Regions from separate parts of the Caulobacter sp. LjRoot300 genome, predicted to be linked through region 3. Evidence: predicted binding sites of a transcription regulator. Region 3 holds the regulator's gene; each other region holds the start of a gene.
The links. The regulator LexA, encoded in region 3, represses DNA repair genes until DNA is damaged. The targets are predictions, from matches to a motif close to ATGTTCNCNANNTGTTCT.

Region 1 (5,723 bases), on a different contig from region 3:
GCCAGGCCAAGCCCGGTCCCGCGTTCGCCCTTGGTGGTGAAGAAGGGCTCCAGGCAGCGCCGGCGCGTCTCCTCGTCCATGCCCACGCCGTTGTCCTGGACCTCGACCGCGACGGCGTCGCCGGCCAGCCGGGTGCGCAACGTCAGCAGGCCGCCGTCCGGAATGGCGTCGACGGCGTTCAGCACCAGATTGATCAAGGCCTCGCGGATCTCGCTTTCGACGCCGAGCACCGCCGGCAGGTCGACGGCCTGCTCGACCCGGACCTCGATGACCACGCCGCGCTCCATGGCCATGTCGCTCCACCGCGCCCGGGTCAGGTCGACCACCTGCTGCACCAGGTCGTTCAGCGTCACCGCGGCCAGGGCCAGCTGCGGTTCGCGCTGGCGGTAGAACTCCTTCATGCGCGCGATGGTCTGCGACACGTCCTCGACGGCTCGCCGGATGATCTCCAGCCGCCCGCGGCCGTTCGGGCTGAGCCCCGTTTCGGTCTCCAGCATGGACTCGGTGTAGAGCGCGACCGGCGACAGCGCGTTGTTGATGTCGTGGGCGATGCCGCTGGCCATCTGACCCAGGGCCTTCAACCGCTCCTGCTGCAGGATCGCCTGCTGGGACTGGCGAAGGTCGTCATAGGCCGCCTGCAGCGCGCCATGCAGCTGGGCCTGGTGCGCCGCCAGGGCGACATGCTCGCTCAGCTGGCGGAGGAACTCGCATTCGCCGCTGACGAAGGCTTCGGGCTGGAACCGGGCCACCACCAGCACGCCGAACACCTTGCTCTCGATCTGCAGCGGCGCGCAGACCATCGAGCGGAGGCCGCCGCCCGCGAGCCGCTGCGGAAAGGGAAAATGCACCTCGGCGATGTCCGGCTCATAGACCAGGCGGCCGCTGACGCATTGCGAAAGGCCGTTCTGGTCGATGTCGACGCGCGCCCGCACGGGCATGGCCAGTTCGAACGCCAGGGCCTGGCTGTTGACCCCGACGGCGGCGACCGTGAGCGCCCGCTCGACGTCGTCATAGAGGCACAGGCAGGCGAAGTCGGCCGGCAGCTGGTCCTCGACGCTGCGCACGACGACCTGGAAGATGCTCTGGATATCCTGCCGCTGGCCAATGGCGCGGGTGATCTCGTCCAGCAGGCTCAGGCGCTCGAATTGCGTGCGGAGCCGGGTTTCCGCCCGCTTGCGCTCGGTGATGTCGGTCGAGATGCCGAACACCGCATAGGCCTGGCCCGCCTCATCCCGCAGCGGAGACTTCACCGAAATATAGGCGTGCGGGCCGTCGTCGTGCGGGGCCTCCTCCTCCTCGGTGAGCGGCAGGTCGGCGGCGGCGACGCGTACGTCCATGGCCCGGAAGGCGTCGGCGACGTCCTTGGAGAAGATGTCATGGTCCGTGCTGCCGATCATCGCATCGCGGTCGATATGGAAGATGTCGGCATAGCGGCGGTTGACCATCAGGTAGCGGCCCTCGAGGTCCTTGACGTAGATGACGGCCGGCGAGCTCTCGATGATGGCGTCGAGCAACCGCTGGCTCTGCCGGCGCGCCCGCATCTCCTCTTCCAGGGTGGCGTTCGCCGCTTCGAGCTGCGCCGTTCGCTCGACCACGCGCTGGTCCAGTTCGGCGTTGAGCCGCGACAACGCCGTCTCGGCGCCGATGCGCTCCAATATGTCGCGCGAGGCCACCTGTATGGCCGAGAGCAGCAGGACCAGTAAACCGCCAGCCCGGGCCAGGTGGGCGACCATCGCCGGTCCGTCGGCCGGCGCGCGCGAATAGAGCATCACGACATTGGCGGCGACCAGCGTCCCGGCCATCCAGGCGAGCGACCCGGCCAGGCGGTCGAGGGCCCGCAGCCGCCAGGCCGCCACGCCGACGCCCGCCCACAGCAACGGCGCCAGGACGAGGGCCGGGCGGGTGACGCCCAGCAGGCCGGGCGGCAGATAGGTCGGCAGGTGCTGAAAGGCGACGAACAGCCCCGCGCCCAGGGCTGTGATGACCAGGGCGTATCGGGCCAACCGGCCGGTGACGCCGCGCCGCAGGCGCCACAGCGCCCAGCCGACGCCGATCGGCAACAGGTGGGTGGCCGGCGGCCAGGTGGCGGGACGCAGGACGGCCTTCGACCGCGCGATCACCGCCAGCGAACCCGACCACTCGACCGTCACCAGCACGTGAATGACCGCCAGCACGAAGGTGGCGGCGAAGGTGATGGCGAGCCATTTCGGAAACGACGTCCCCGCGTGCTGCCCCATGTCCCAGAGCAGCAGCGCCACCACGCCCAGCAGCAGGGCCAGGCTGGTGTCCAGAATGGTGTGCAGGTCCGGATAGTCGCCAGGGCCGATCGCCAGCAGGGCGCCGCCCGTGAGCGCGACGGCGGCCAGGGCGATCGCCGCGGCCCGAGGCAAGGGCAGTTCGGTATGGGTCTGGCTCATGCTCCCCGCTCTCCGCCGTTTCGATCATCGGCGCGCCACGACCAAGCTTACGCGCATTGGTGGTGATTGGGAGGGATATTACAGCTCCAGATATTGATGGAGTCGGTCCCGTCCTCAAATGGCCGACATGGGTCGAGGCTTGCACGCCAACCGCCAAGCCTCGGAAAGCCCTCCTGGTGGAGGTCAAGAGGCCGGTTGTCCTTGCGCAATCCAGCGACCAGGCAGCCAGATGGGTCAAGCGCGACGATCTATGTCGCTGGGTCTTACCCACGCTAGTTCGACGGATTGGAATTGGGCAGATGCAATAAAAAGCGGCCAATTCCGGGAGGAATGGCCGCTTATTTACATTTTTGTCCCAGGTCCTGGTCAGAACGGAATTTCGTCGTCCAGGTCGGCCGAGAAGCTCTCGCGCGGGCCGCTGGGCTGGCTGCGCGGGGCGCCGCCGCCGAAGTTGCCGCCGCCACCGCCGCCGCCGGCGTAGCCTTCGTCATAGCCGCCGCCCGACGAGGCGCCGGCGTTGTCGCCGCGGCCGCCCAACATGGTCAGTTCACCGCGGAACTTCTGCAGCACGATCTCGGTCGAATACTTCTCGACGCCCGAGGCGTCGGCCCATTTGCGGGTCTGGATCGCGCCCTCGATATAGACCGTCGAGCCCTTGCGCAGATAGCTTTCGGCCACCTTCACCAGGTTGTCGTTGAAGATCACCACCCGGTGCCATTCGGTCTTTTCCTTGCGCTCGCCCGAGGTGCGGTCGCGCCAGCTTTCCGAGGTGGCCAGGCGCAGGTTGGCGACGCGGTCGCCCGAGCTGAGGGTGCGGATCTCGGGATCGGCCCCCAGGTTGCCGACCAGAATGACCTTGTTGACGCTGCCCGCCATGGGGAAGATTCCTTTTCACGCCCGGCGACCAACGCGCCGGCATCTGGGGCGGACGTTAACGGGTTCTTAAGTCAGAACGCAAGCTTTGTTCTCGTAACGTTCCTGTGGACCGAGGCGGTTATCCCCGGGTTTGAAGGCGGCCCTACTGGGCCGGCATCGCCCCCGGCACCGCCAGGCGGCCGTCGCCGGTGCGCACCAGCGACATGAAGCGGGCCCCCTCGTAGGTGTCGCCCAGATAGATGCCTTCCTTCTGCAGGAAGATGAACTTGCCCTGGTAGGCGCCGGTCATTTCGCGGCTGGGACTGCCCAGGCGCGCGAAGCGCAGGCGCATGCCCTCCAGTTCGGCCGCGCAGAGTTCCAGGCTGGGCACGTTCTGGGCCACCGGGTTGAACTTCAGCGTGCCGTCCTTCTGCTCGATCACATGCAGGCAGACGCCGGCCTGGAACGGAGCCTTGGTCTGTTTCTCGCAACCGGTCAGGCCGAGGGCGGCGGTCGCGGCGACGAGCGAGAGGGCGACGACGGGAAGGCGCATGGTCTTGAGCTCTCTCTAGGCCGACGGGACCGAACAGTTGGGCCCCAGGTCGATGATCGGATGGAAGGTGCGGTTGTCGGACGAGGATTCGACCTTGCCCGGCACCAGGCGGATGGTCTCGTCGCCCCAGCGGCCGTAGGTGGCCCCGCCGGCCTTCTCGCACTTGCCGCTGGAGATCTGCTGGGCGCAGGCGTTGACGGTGATCTCGCCGGGCAGCTTGCGCCACTCGCCGCCCGCGTAGCGCCAGCAGACGGCCAGCGGCGTGCTGGACACGGCCGGGGGCGAGATGGCGGCGGGCGCGGCGGGAGCGGACACGGTCGGCGCCTCGGCGGGCGGCGGCAGCGGCGTCAGCACCAGGCCAGCCTGGTCGGCGGCGGCCAGGGCCCCGGTCTCGTCGACGCCGACGTCCAGGGCGCCGGTCGCCACGCCGTTCTTCTTGGCGCACTCGGCCAGGGTGGTCTCGCCGACGAACTGGCCGCCGACGAAGCAGCGCAGCGGACGGTTGGCGTCAAGCTTGGTGTCGTCGGCTCTTCCCGTCTCGACGATCAGGCCCGAGCGCGAGGCCGGCGGGTCCTCGGTCGGCGGCTTGGCGCCGTGCATCAGGGCCAGGGCGATGCCGAGGCCCGCGACCAGGGCCAGGGCGGCGCCGCCGGCCAGCAACACGCGTCGATCTTTGAGAAGTTCCATGATCCCTGGCTACGACGCGCCGATGACGCTTTCAAGTCCAGGCGCGCAGAAGGCTCGGGAGACCTTCGAAGGATGGCGTTGACGCGCCCTAGCCGCCCCCGGTCAGGCGGTTCAGAGCGGCCTGGTAGTTGGCGATCTGGTTGGTCAGATAGGCCGGGACCGGGCCGTCGACATGGCCGGACGAGGCGGTCGCGTCGGCCCGCTTCACGCCGTTGGCGGTGTCGGCCATCTCGCGGTAGGCGGTGCGCACCGCCGACAGGGCCTTGGTCATGGCGGCCACGGCGGCCTTGCGGCTGACGTCGTCGGTGAGGTCCAGGCCGGTGTCCAGCGAGAAGCCGTAGATCGGGCCCTTGCCGTCGGCCGAGACGGTCTGACCGTGGTCGATCTTGGTGTTGCGCACGACGCCCGGCTTCAACCCCAGCGACTCCAGCACGTCGGTGCCGCCCTTGCCGGGCAGGATCTCGACGGTCGAGGTGGTCTGGGAGGGGCTGATCCGCAGGGTGCGATTGTTGCCGACGCTGCTGAACTCGACCTTGGCCGCATAGCCGGTGGCCTTGCGGATCTTGTCGGCCAGGGTGTCGAGCGTGTCGTTGGCGGCGATCTTGATCGTGGTCAGGGTTCCGCGCGCTCGCGTGCGGACCTGGAAGGTGTCGCCGGCCCGAGCCGAGGTCGCCGAGACGATCTTGTCGGTCTGGGTGAAGTCCATCTTGCCGCGCGGGATGCCGAAAAGGTCCAGCGCGCTGGAGCCGGAGGCGTCGACCGCGATCGAGGTCGCCGTGGCGTAGCCGTCCTTGCCGGTCAGCCGCTGCTCCCAGGTCGCCGCGCCAGTGGCGACGTCGATCTGGGCGACATAGCCGTCCTTGTCGCCGACGGTCGGCAGGCCCGCCAGGTTCTTGCCGGCCGAGCCCACCAGCCAGGCCTGGCCGTTGGAGACGGCTATGCCGGTGACCGTGTCGTCGCCCGTCCCGCCGTAATAGGCCAGGGTGTCCTGGCTCTTGTCGGTCAGGTCCAGGGACAGGCGCGCCACGAAGCCGTCGGAACCACCCGACGCGGCCTTGGTCTTGTTGTTGACGTCCAGCGCCCCATTCGTGGTCGAGCCGCCGATGTAGAGCTGGCCGTTGTCGATCGTCAGGCCGGCGATGTTGCCGCCCTTCAGCGTGCCCAGGTCGCGGGTCGCGCCCGCGGTGAACGTCGCCGCCTTGGTGTAGGTG
Region 2 (5,723 bases), 710 kb from region 3:
TCCGGTCGTCTCGGTGGCGCCATAGCCGACGAAGCTGGTCGGGCCATTGGCCTCGCGGATCGGGAACCAGGCGGCGGCCGCGCCCTGCTGGCCGGAGCCGGCCCAGTTGGCGCGGGCCATCGTGCGCTGGCGGTCCATGGCCACGTCGAAGCCGTCGGTGTCGACCGTGACGCCCTTGGCGCGCACGGCGTCCTGGGTCAGGTCCAGCGGGAAGCCGTAGGTGTCGTAGAGCTTGAAGGCGGTCTCGCCGTCCAGCACGCCGCCGCTTTCCAGGCCGGCGGTAGCTTCGTCGAGAAGTCCCATGCCGCGCCCCAGGGTGACGCGGAAGCGCTCCTCCTCCTGGCGCAGGGTCTCGACGATCGAGGCCTCGGCGCGGCGCAGCTCGGGATAGGCCTGGCCCATCTCGGCCACCAGGGTCGGGGCCAGGCGGTGCATCAGCGGCTCTTGAGCGCCCAGCAGATAGGCGTGGCGCATGGCCCGGCGCATGATCCGGCGCAGCACGTAGCCGCGGCCTTCATTCGAGGGGGTGACGCCGTCGGCCAGCAGGAACGAGGACGAGCGCAGGTGGTCGGCGATCACCCGGTGCGACGGGGCCTGGTCGCCTTCGGCCTTCACCCCGGTCAGCTCGACGCTGGCGGCGATCAGGGCCTTGAACAGGTCGATGTCGTAGTTGTCGTGCACGCCCTGCAGGACGGCGGCGACGCGCTCCAGGCCCATGCCGGTGTCGATCGACGGCTTGGGCAGCGAGACGCGCTCGCCGCCGGCCATCTGCTCGAACTGCATGAACACCAGGTTCCAGATCTCGATGAACCGGTCGCCGTCTTCATCAGGGCTGCCGGGCGGGCCGCCGGCGATATGAGAGCCGTGGTCGAAGAAGATTTCCGAGCACGGGCCGCAGGGGCCGGTGTCGCCCATCGACCAGAAATTGTCGTTGGTCGGGATGCGGATGATGCGGCCGTCGTCCAGGCCCGCGATCTTCTTCCAGAGATCGGCCGCCTCGTCGTCGGTGTGGTAGACGGTGACCAGCAGCTTGTCCTTGGGCAGGGCGAAGTCGCGGGTCAGCAGGGTCCAGGCGTGGGTGATCGCCTGTTCCTTGAAGTAGTCGCCGAACGAGAAGTTGCCCAGCATCTCGAAGAAGGTGTGGTGGCGGGCGGTGTAGCCGACATTGTCCAGGTCGTTGTGCTTGCCGCCGGCCCGGACGCACTTCTGCGACGAGGTCGCGCGCGGATGCGGCGGGGTCTCGGCGCCCGTGAACACGTTCTTGAACGGCACCATGCCGGCGTTGACGAACAGCAGGGTCGGATCGTTCTGCGGCACCAGCGGCGCGGACGGGACGATGGCGTGATCGGCCGCGCCGAAATAGTTCAGGAAGGTGCCGCGGATCTCGTTGAGGCTGGGCAGGCTGGTCATCGGCGTCTCGGGTGTTCGTACTGGGTCCGGTCGAACCGGAGGTCGGGGCTGCATAGCGCGGTTTCAAGCGATGTGGAAATCGCCTTGGTGATCACGGGGCGCGGAGGCGCGTTGGAGGCGCGCCAGGGCCTGCCTCCGTGGAGGACGCGGTCGCGATGCGACGGGCGGGGGAGCTGCGGGATCGTCGATCCGGGGGGGGGCGGCCGCCCCTTGATCACTCCCCCCTCCGTCGGCTGCGCCGACACCTCCCCCAGAGGGGGAGGATCCTAGGCGGTCGACTCGGCAGGCCTCCTCCGGCCCTTCGGGCCACCTCCCCCGGAGGGGAGGATCAACGAAATCGGACGCCTGGCATGGGGTCCAGGCGTCCGGGGATCGCGGCCGGCCGGGCGGTGTGCGCGGCGGGCTATAAGGCGGGGTCGCCCGCGGCGGGCGGCGGCCGCGAAACCTTCGGCTGGTCCAGGTCGCTCCCGGGTTTGCCTGGGGCGGCCCGGACCAGGGAAGTCCTATTCGTCGCCGTCGTCGTCGGGACCGCCGACCAGCAGCTCTTCCTCGATCTTGCGGGAAGACTGGCGCACCGCGGCCTCGATCTCGGCGGCCAGGTCCTTGTTGGCCTTGAGGAACTCGCGGACATTGTCGCGGCCCTGGCCGATGCGCTGGCTATTGTACGAGAACCACGAGCCAGCCTTGTCGATGATCCCGGCCTTGACGCCCAGGTCGATGATCTCGCCCAGCTTGGAGATGCCCTCGCCGTACATGATGTCGAACTCGACCTCGCGGAACGGCGGGGCCACCTTGTTCTTGACCACCTTGACCCGGACATTGTTGCCGACGATCTCGTCGCGGTTCTTGATCGAACCGGTGCGGCGGATATCCAGGCGGACCGAGGCGTAGAACTTCAGGGCGTTGCCGCCGGTGGTGGTTTCCGGGCTGCCGTACATCACCCCGATCTTGTGACGGATCTGGTTGATGAAGATGACGATGGTGTTGGCCTTGTTGATCGAGGCGGTCAGCTTGCGCAGCGCCTGGCTCATCAGGCGGGCCTGCAGGCCAGGCAGGCTGTCGCCCATCTCGCCTTCGATTTCCGCCTTGGGAGTCAGGGCCGCGACCGAGTCGATGACCACGATGTCGACGGCGCCCGAGCGCACCAGGGTGTCGGTGATCTCCAGGGCCTGCTCGCCGTTGTCGGGCTGCGAGACCAGCAGGTTGTCGAGATTGACGCCCAGCTTGAAGGCGTAGCCCGGGTCCAGGGCGTGCTCGGCGTCGACGAAGGCGGCGGTGCCGCCGGCCTTCTGGCATTCGGCCACCACGTGCAGGGCCAGGGTCGTCTTGCCCGAGCTTTCCGGGCCGTAGATCTCGATCACCCGCCCCTTGGGCAGGCCGCCGATGCCCAGGGCGATGTCCAGGCCGAGCGAGCCGGTGGAGATCGACTCGATCTCGACCTTGCCCTTTTCGCCCAGCTTCATCACCGAGCCCTTGCCGAACGCCCGGTCGATCTGGGCCAGCGCGGCTTCCAGAGCCCGTTGCTTGTCGCCGTCTTCCTTGCCCACGAGTTTCAAAGCCGCCTGATTGCTCATTGGAGTGATCCGCCCTTATTCCATGATTCCGACAACCGGATCGGAGGTTCGCGACCGCCGCACCCACCCGCCTGTGGAATGATTAATGCGTACATGTTTTGTTCCATGTTCGCAACATGTTCTTACTGTAGAAGCCGCGTACGTCAGAAACGGTCGCTCGATCATGCCGCATGCGGCAATTCCCCGCGTCTCGGCCCTGGGGCGCAAGCTCGACCGAAACCCGTCCTTAACGCCGGCCGGCGATGGTGATGGTCTTCCGGGGGGACCTTTGCCTTGTCGATCGATCCGCGCCGCCTCTTGGGCCTGGCCTTCGCCAGCGCCGACCTTCTGCTGGAGGTCGAGAACGGCCGGGTGATCCTGGCGCTCGGCGCGGCGCAGCGGATCATGGGCCAGGACGAGCGGACGCTGACGGGCCGCGCCTGGAGCGAGCTGTTCGCGGCCGCCGACCGCCCGCTGATCGACGCCGCGACGCGGGTGATGGACGACGGCCAGCGGCGCGGGCCGGTCACTGTGCGCATGGCCGGCGAACCGCCGCGCCACGTGAACCTGACCATGCGCGCCCTGCCCGACAACGGCGGCCGGATCTCGGTCTCGGTCACCCCGGCCAACGCCCCTTCGGGCCAGATGGACGACGAAGGCCTGCGCAGCCGCGAGAGCTTCGAGGACATCGCCCGCGGCCTGTTCGAGGCCGCCCGCGTCACCGGCCTGGAGCTGGAGCTGGCCATGGTCGACTTCTCCGACCTGGACGCCCTGCGCCAGCAGCTGTCCCAGCCCGAGGCCCGAGCCCTGGACCTGAAGCTGGCCGGCGCGGTGCGGGCCGAGTCGCATGCCGGCGGCATGGCCACCCGCCTGTCGCCCGACCGCTTCGCCCTGGTCCGCGCCAAGGCCGACCACGCCGACGACATGGCCCAGCGCCTGACCCGCTCGACCACAGTCCAGGCCAGCGCCCAGGTCGTGTCGATCGACGACGGCGTGGCCCCGTCGCGCGGCCTCAAGGCCCTGCGCTACGCCCTCGACGACTTCCTGCGCGAGGGCCTGAAGGACACCCCGCCGCTCAGCCTGTCCGAGGCGATGAACCGCTCGGTCAAGCGCACCCTGTCGCGGGCCGGCGCCCTGGGCGTGGCGGTCAGCCAGCGCCGCTTCAGCCTGGTCTACCAGCCGGTGGTCGACCTGAAGACCGGCGCGGCCCATCACCACGAGGCCTTGGTGCGCTTCGAGGACGGCGGCAGCCCCTTCCAGCTGATCCGCATGGCCGAGGAGTTCGACCTGATCGAGGAACTGGACCACGCCATCGCCGAGATGGCGGTCAAGCGCCTGGCCGCCGACCGTTCGGGCGCGATCAAGCTGGCGATCAACGTTTCGGGCCGCACCATCGTCAACGAAGGCTTCGTCGACCATATCGGCCGCCTGCTGACCAAGGCCGACGTCGCCAAGGGCCGGCTGATCTTCGAGATCACCGAGACCAGCGCCATCGACGACCTGCCGCGCGCCAATCGGCACATCCAGGCCCTGCGAGGCCTGGGCTCGCTGGTCTGCCTGGACGACTTCGGGGCCGGGGCCTCATCGTTCGCCTATCTGCAGGAACTGAGCCTGGACATCGTCAAGATCGACGGCCGCTACGTCCGCGAACTGGCCGGCAGCGGCCGCGACGGGGCGATGGTGCGCCGGCTGGTCGAGCTGTGCCGCGATCTGGACATCCGCACCGTCGCCGAGATGGTCGAGACCGCCGAGGTCGAGGACGTGGTCCGCAAGGCCGGCGTCGACTTCGCCCAGGGCTGGTTGTTCGGCAAGCCAGCCGACCAGCCGCAGCCGGCGCTGAAGGTCGGTTCGGTGACCCCGGCGGCGCGCCGGGCGGGCGTGTCGGAGGGGTGGGGGTGACCCAACGCCCTTCCCTCCCCTTTATGGGGTGGCCCGCGTAGCGGGTCGGGTGGGGCTCGGTGCAGAGCCTGGCTGACTCAGCACGCCCCCCCCCACCAGCTTCGCTGGTCCCCCCTCCCCATAAAGGGGAGGGAAAAGCTTTCGGGCCTTACTTCGCCGTCTTGGTCTTGGCGATGTAGTCGTCGATCACGCGGTCAAGCACGGTCAGCGGGGTCATGCCCGCCAGCAGGCCGGCGTCGTGGAACTGGCGGATGTCGAACGCCTTGCCCAGAGCCTTCCTGGCTCGTTCGCGGGCCCGCAGCCAAGTGATCTTGCCGATCATGTAGCTGCAAGCCTGGCCCGGCCAGACGACGTAGCGTTCGATCTCGGTGATCGTGCCGCTCTCCTCATCGCCCATGGTCTCGGCCATGTACTTGACGGCCTGCTCGCGGGTCCACTTCTTGTAGTGCATGCCGCTGTCGACCACGAGGCGGACGGCGCGGAACAGGGCGTCGTGCAACATGCCGATGTGGCCGCGCGGGTCGCTCTTGTAGATGCCCATCTCGACGGCCAGCTCTTCGGAATAGAGCGCCCAGCCCTCGGCGTAGCCCGAATTGCCGATCGTCTTGCGCAGCAGGGGCAGGCTCTTGGCCTCGTTGGAGATCGACAGCTGCAGGTGGTGGCCGGGCACGCCCTCGTGCACGGTCAAGGTGGTCAGAGTGTACTTGGCCTGCTCCTTGGTGTCGCGCAGGTTGATCCAGTAGATCCCTGGGCGCTTGCCGTCCAGCGAGGGCGCGTTGTAGTAGCCGCCCGGCGCGCCGGCCTCGATGGCCTTGGGCACGCGGCGGATCTCCAGCGAAGCCTTGGGCAGAGCGCCAAAAT
Region 3 (5,723 bases):
CGCCCTGGCGGTTGCGGGCGGCCATGGCGGTCAACGCCTTCCGCTGGCGGCTGGCCAGCCGCATCGTCGAGGACATGGGCGTGGCGCGCGGCGGGATCGCCGCGGCCATGGTCACCGGCCACGAGGCCTGGATCACCCAGCAGCAGACCGACGCCATGCGCGCCTCGGGCCTGGCGCACATCCTGTCGATCTCGGGCCTGCACATGGCCATCGTCGGCGGCTTCGCGTTCGGACTGGTGCGGCTGCTGATCGCCGCCTGGCCCTGGGCGGCGCTGCGGGTTCCAGGCAAGAAGGTCGCGGCCGTGGCGGGCCTGGCGGCGGTCGCGACCTATCTGGTCATTTCGGGCGCGCCGCCACCGGCCCTGCGCGCGGCGATCACAGCCACCGTGGCCTTCGCCGCCATCCTGTTCGACCGCCAGGCCATCACCCTGCACGGGCTGGCGGTGGCCGCCCTGATCATCCTGCTGGTCCAGCCGGAATCCGCCGGCGCGCCGGGCTTCCAGATGTCGTTCGCCGCCACCGCCGCCCTGGTGGCCTTGGCCGAGGCCTGGCCGCGTCCGGTGCGCGAGATTTCCGCCCCCTGGTGGATCCGGGCCATCCAGGGCGCGCTCGGCTGGCTGGCGGTCAGCGTCGGCGCCAGCTTCGTGGCCGGCATGGCGACCGGGCCGTTCGCCATGCAGCACTTCAACCGCGTCGCCGTCTGGGGCCTGCCGGCCAACCTCATGGTGGCGCCGCTGTCGTCGTTCGTGATCATGCCGTTCCTGGCCCTGGGCGCGGCGCTCGAGCCCTTGGGCCTGGGCCGGCCGTTCCTGGCGATCGCCGGCTGGGGCATCGCCGCGATGATGGCGATCGCCGACGGCTTCGCCAGCGCCGGCGGCGCCCAGCGGGTGGTCGCCAGCGGCCCGCCCTTCACCCTGGCCCTGGCCTTTGTCGGGCTGATGCTGCTGTGCCTGTGGCGGGGCCGCCTGCGCTGGCTGGGCGCGCCCCTGGCCCTGGCGGTGGCCCTGTGGCCGCGCGCGGCGCCGCCCGACGCCTGGATCGCGCCGGACGGGACCACGGCGGCCGTGCGCCAGGGTCGCGCGGCGGTGCTGCTGCGTCCCGACGCCCACCGCTTCGGGGCCGAGCTGTGGAGCCGCCGCCGTGGCCTGGCCCTGCCGGACAGCGTCGCGCCCAGCCCGCTCTACGCCTGCGACCGGCGATCCTGCGCCCCCGCCGTCGGCGCGCCCGTGGCCCTGGCCCTGTCGTGGAGCAAGGCCGCGCCGGACGCCGACGGCCTGGCGGCGATGTGCGCCGAGGCCGAGATCGTGGTGCTGCGGGGCGCCGCGCCGCCCATTCCGCCGGCCTGCCGCGACCGCATCGTGCTCGACGCCGACGACTTCGCCGCCAACGGGGCGGCCGAGCTCTATCGGCGTGGCGGCGAATGGTGGATCGTCTGGGCCCAGCCGCTGCGGGGCGTCCGGCCCTGGACCGGCGTTGCGGAACGGTAGGCATGTTGAGGGTGTGGGGCCGGCGCAGCTCGGTCAATGTCCAGAAGGTGTTGTGGCTGGTCGGCGAGCTGGGCCTGCCGCATGAGCACATTCCGGCCGGCGGCGACGTCGGCGGCCTGGACGATCCGGCGTTCCGGGCGATGAACCCGCACGGCAAGGTCCCGGTGATCGCGGACGGCGCGGCCGTCGTGTGGGAATCGCACGCCATCCTGCGCTACCTGGCGGCGACCCATGGCGCGGACCGCTTCTGGCGGGCCGACCCGGCGGCCCGGGCGACGGTCGATGGCTGGATGGACTGGGCGCAGACGGCGCTGCAGCCGGCCTTCCTGGGCGGGGTGTTCTGGGGCGGCTATCGCACGCCGAAGGCCCGGCGCGACGAGGGCGCCGTGGCGCGGGCCCTGGACCAGACCGTTCGCTATCTGACCTTGGTCGATGCGCGGCTGGTCGATCGTCCGTTCATCGTCGGCGAAGACCCGTCCCTGGCCGACATCGCCATCGGGGCGCATCTCTATCGTTATTTCGAGCTTGAGATCGATCGCCCGGCCTTGCCGCGTCTGGCGGTCTGGTACGACCGGTTGAGGGGCCGCCCGGCCTATAGCGAGCACGTCATGGTCCCGTTCGCCGAGCTGGAGGGGCGGCTGGCCTTTTGAGCCGAGCGGCGCGTCGGACGTTTAGGCCGGGACGAGCGATGGAGACGATCATGGAGCGGGAAGGCGGGTGCGCGTGCGGGGCGGTGCGCTATGTCGTGACGGGCGGGCCGCTGCGGGTGGGGCTGTGCCACTGCCTGACCTGCCGCAAGCGCCACGGCGCGCCGTTCAACGCCTTCGCGGCGTTTCGGAGCGACAAGGTGCGGATCGAGGGGCGGCCCGCGATCTGGACCGGCGCCGAGCACGGCCTGATCCACGGCTGCCCGACCTGCGGCTCGCCGTTGTTCTGGACGGCTGAAGGCGAGGGCGACGGCGAGATCGAGATCCACCTGGGCGGGCTGGACGCGGTGGGCCAGTTCACGCCGCAGTACGAGGTCTGGGTCAAGCGTCGCGAGCCCTGGCTGCCGCCGCTGAACGTGCCGCAGTATGTGGAGAACCGGCCGGCGGGGATGGCGAGTTAGGATATGAAAGGGGACAGGCACATGTGCCTGTCCCCAGCCGTGGCTTTGATATTCGCCGAAAACTTAGTGATACCGCCGGATCAGCCCCACCAGCTTGCCCTGCACCTCGACCTGGTCGGGACCGAAGATGCGGGTCTCGTACTTGGGGTTGGCGGCTTCCAGGGCGATCGAGCCGCCCTTCTTGCGCAGGCGCTTGAGGGTGGCTTCCTCGCCGACCAGGGCCACGACGATCTCGCCGCTGTTGGCCGTGTCGCCCTTGCGGATGATCACATAGTCGCCGTCCAGGATGCCGGCCTCGATCATCGAGTCGCCCTGGACCTCAAGCACATAGTGCTCGCCGGCCCCCAGCATGGTCTCGGGCACCGGCAGGCGCTCGCGTTCATGCTGGATGGCGTCGATCGGGGTGCCGGCGGCGATGCGGCCCAGGATCGGCAGCTCGCGGGTGTTGTCGGCGGCGATCGGCGCGGGGGCCGCCGAAGCCTGGCCGCCGCCTTCCAGCACCTGCGGCTTGAACGCGCCGCGTCCCTTGGGCGGGGCCGCCGCCGTGGCCTGCTGCGGCAGCTTGACCACCTCCAGCGCCCGGGCCCGGTGGGCCAGGCGGCGGATGAAGCCGCGCTCCTCCAGCGCCGTGATCAGCCGGTGGATGCCCGACTTGGACGCCAGGTCCAGCGCCTCCTTCATCTCGTCGAAGGAGGGGGAGACGCCGCTCTCCTTGATCCGCTCGTGGATGAACATCAGCAGCTCGTGCTGCTTGCGCGTGAGCATGTCCGGCCTCGCCAGTCGTCGCGGAACAAACCGCAAACCTCTGTGAATGTTCTCTAGGTGTTCTTTGTTGATGTCAAGTTAACGGTGTTCGCCGGCGGGCCGGGCGAATTTCCGAGGAAATACAAGTGTCGGAGCAGGGGCGCGTCGGCCGGTTTCCGCGACTTCCTCGAATCGGCGGCGGTCGCGGGCGGGCTCGAGCTGTCGAAGGGATTCGCGTCGGCGGGGGCGGACGGCGCCGGGATGGGGTGGCCTGGGCGCGCTGACCGGGCTAACACCCTGGCATGGCACGAACCAAGCAGAGCGCTGAACTAGAGATCGAAGTCGATGGAGAGCCCTATGTCTGGCGGCTTCATCGCCAGCCCGGGTGGTCCAGCGACGCGCCGGTGCGCCACGGCATGGCGATCGCCGTGCGCCACCAGGAGGGGCAGCGCGAGGCGGTGGTGGAGTTTCCGCCCGGGCCGCAACCCCGATACGGCGCTCCGCTGCTGAAGGCTTCGCAGATCGATCCGAAACTGGTGAAGAACGCCATCGCCTCCGCCATCGCGGCGGGATGGGATCCGCTGTCGCGCGGCAAGACGGTCGCCATCGTCGTGGACGCCACCGGCGCCTGACGCGCGGCGGCCCCGTGGCCGAGCGATGCCGGGCGCCGGTTTCGAAAGGGCTAGCCCAGCAGCGCTCGCGTCGCCGCCGCCACGTTCGCCTGCCGCATCAGGCTTTCGCCGACCAGCATGGCCTTGGCGCCCGCCGCCTCCATGCGCGCCACGTCGTCGGGGGTGAAGACGCCGCTTTCGGTGACCAGCAGGGCGTCCCGGGGCGCCTGGGCGGCCAGGCGCTCGGTGACGGCCAGGTCGACCACAAAGCTCTTCAGGTCGCGGTTGTTGATCCCCACCAGGGTCGAGCCCAGCTGGCCGGCCCGCTCCATCTCGGCCTCGTCATGCACCTCGACCAGGGCGTCCATGCCAAGGCGAGCGGCTTCGCTCATCAGGTCAGCGGCGACGGCGTCGTCGATCATCGCCAGGATCACCAGGATGGCGTCGGCGCCCAGGGCGCGGCTTTCGGCCACCTGCCAGGGATCGACGAGGAAGTCCTTGCGGATGCAGGGCAGGGCGACGGCGGCGCGGGCGTCGATCAGGTAGCCGTCGGCGCCCTGGAAGCTGGGGCCGTCGGTCAGCACGGAAAGACAGGACGCCCCGCCCTCGGCATAGGCGCGAGCCAGGGCCGGCGGGTCGAAGTCGGCGCGGATCAGACCCTTGGACGGCGAGGCCTTCTTGATTTCGGCGATCAGCGACAGCCGACCCGGCGCATGGCCGGCCTCCAGCGCGGCCTTGAAGCCGCGCGGGCTGTTGGCGGCCTTGGCGGCGGCGTCGAGCTGGGCGAACGAGCGCCGGCGCTTGCGATCGGCGACGTCCTCGCGCTTGTAGGCGGCGATCTTGGCGAGAATGTCGGTCATGCTGCGATTTCTGAATTGGTGGCCGCGACCAGGCCGGCCAGGGCCGCCTTGGCTCGGCCGTCGTCGAGCACCGCGCCGGCCAGTTCGACGCCCTCGCGCAGGGTCTCGACCTTGTCGGCCACCAGGAAGGCGGCGGCGGCGTTGAGCATGACGATGTCGCGATAGGCGCCCGGCTGGCCGTCCAGCAGGGCGGTCAGGGCGGCGGCGTTGAAGGCCGGGTCGCCGCCGGTGATGTCGGCCAGGGCGGCGCGCGGCAGGCCGACGGCCTCGGGCGTGATGGTGAACAGGCGCAGGGCCCCGTCGCGCCACTCGGCGACCTCGGTCTCGCCGGTGGTGGTCAGTTCGTCCATGCCGGCCCCGTGCACCGACCAGGCGCGCTCGGCCCCCAACGCGCCCAGGGCCTTGGCCACCGGCTCGACGAAGCGGTGGGCCGAGACGCCCACCACCTGGCGCTTGGCCCCCGCCGGATTGGTCAGCGGGCCCAGCAGGTTGAAGATGGTGCGGAAGCCCAGCTGCTGACGGATCGGCGAGACGTGCTTCATCGCCCCGTGGTGCGACTGGGCGAACAGGAAGCAGATGCCAGCGGTGTCCAGCGCCCGGCGCTGCTGGACGAGGGAAGCGTCGATATTGACCCCCAGGGCCGCCAGCACGTCGGCAGTGCCGGACTTGCTGGTGATCGCCCGGTTGCCGTGCTTGGCGACCTTCAGGCCACCACCCGCCGCCACGAAGCCCACCGCGGTCGAGATGTTCAGGGTATGCAGACCGTCGCCGCCGGTGCCGCAGACGTCGATCACCTCATAGGGATGGTCCAGGTGGATGGCGGCGCGGCGCATGGCGCGGGCGCATGCGGTGATCTCGCCCACCGTCTCGCCGCGCAGGCGCATGGCTGTGACCGCCGCGGCCACCTGAGCGG

Region 1: a site for LexA is predicted at 3,379-3,396, ahead of ssb (single-stranded DNA-binding protein). Genes of this name have one in related genera too.
Region 2: a site for LexA is predicted at 3,090-3,107, ahead of recA (recombinase RecA). Genes of this name have one in related genera too.

The regions. Positions count from the first base shown of each region.
Region 1 covers NZ_CAXUSA020000003.1:360,476-366,198, reverse strand. Annotated here, with positions in the region: gene ACSQ2G_RS11850 (PAS domain-containing protein) at 1-2,417, opposite strand, end outside; gene ssb (single-stranded DNA-binding protein) at 2,784-3,293, opposite strand; gene ACSQ2G_RS11840 (hypothetical protein) at 3,436-3,825, opposite strand; gene ACSQ2G_RS11835 (hypothetical protein) at 3,841-4,512, opposite strand; gene ACSQ2G_RS11830 (hypothetical protein) at 4,601-5,723, opposite strand, start outside.
Region 2 covers NZ_CAXUSA020000001.1:733,885-739,607, forward strand. Annotated here, with positions in the region: gene alaS (alanine--tRNA ligase) at 1-1,401, opposite strand, end outside; gene recA (recombinase RecA) at 1,914-2,984, opposite strand; gene ACSQ2G_RS03410 (EAL domain-containing protein) at 3,258-4,862, shown strand; gene ACSQ2G_RS03415 (DUF885 domain-containing protein) at 5,011-5,723, opposite strand, start outside.
Region 3 covers NZ_CAXUSA020000001.1:22,011-27,733, reverse strand. Annotated here, with positions in the region: gene ACSQ2G_RS00150 (ComEC/Rec2 family competence protein) at 1-1,487, shown strand, start outside; gene ACSQ2G_RS00145 (glutathione S-transferase family protein) at 1,490-2,137, shown strand; gene ACSQ2G_RS00140 (GFA family protein) at 2,176-2,595, shown strand; gene lexA (transcriptional repressor LexA) at 2,659-3,360, opposite strand; gene ACSQ2G_RS00130 (hypothetical protein) at 3,642-3,971, shown strand; gene trpC (indole-3-glycerol phosphate synthase TrpC) at 4,022-4,810, opposite strand; gene trpD (anthranilate phosphoribosyltransferase) at 4,807-5,723, opposite strand, start outside.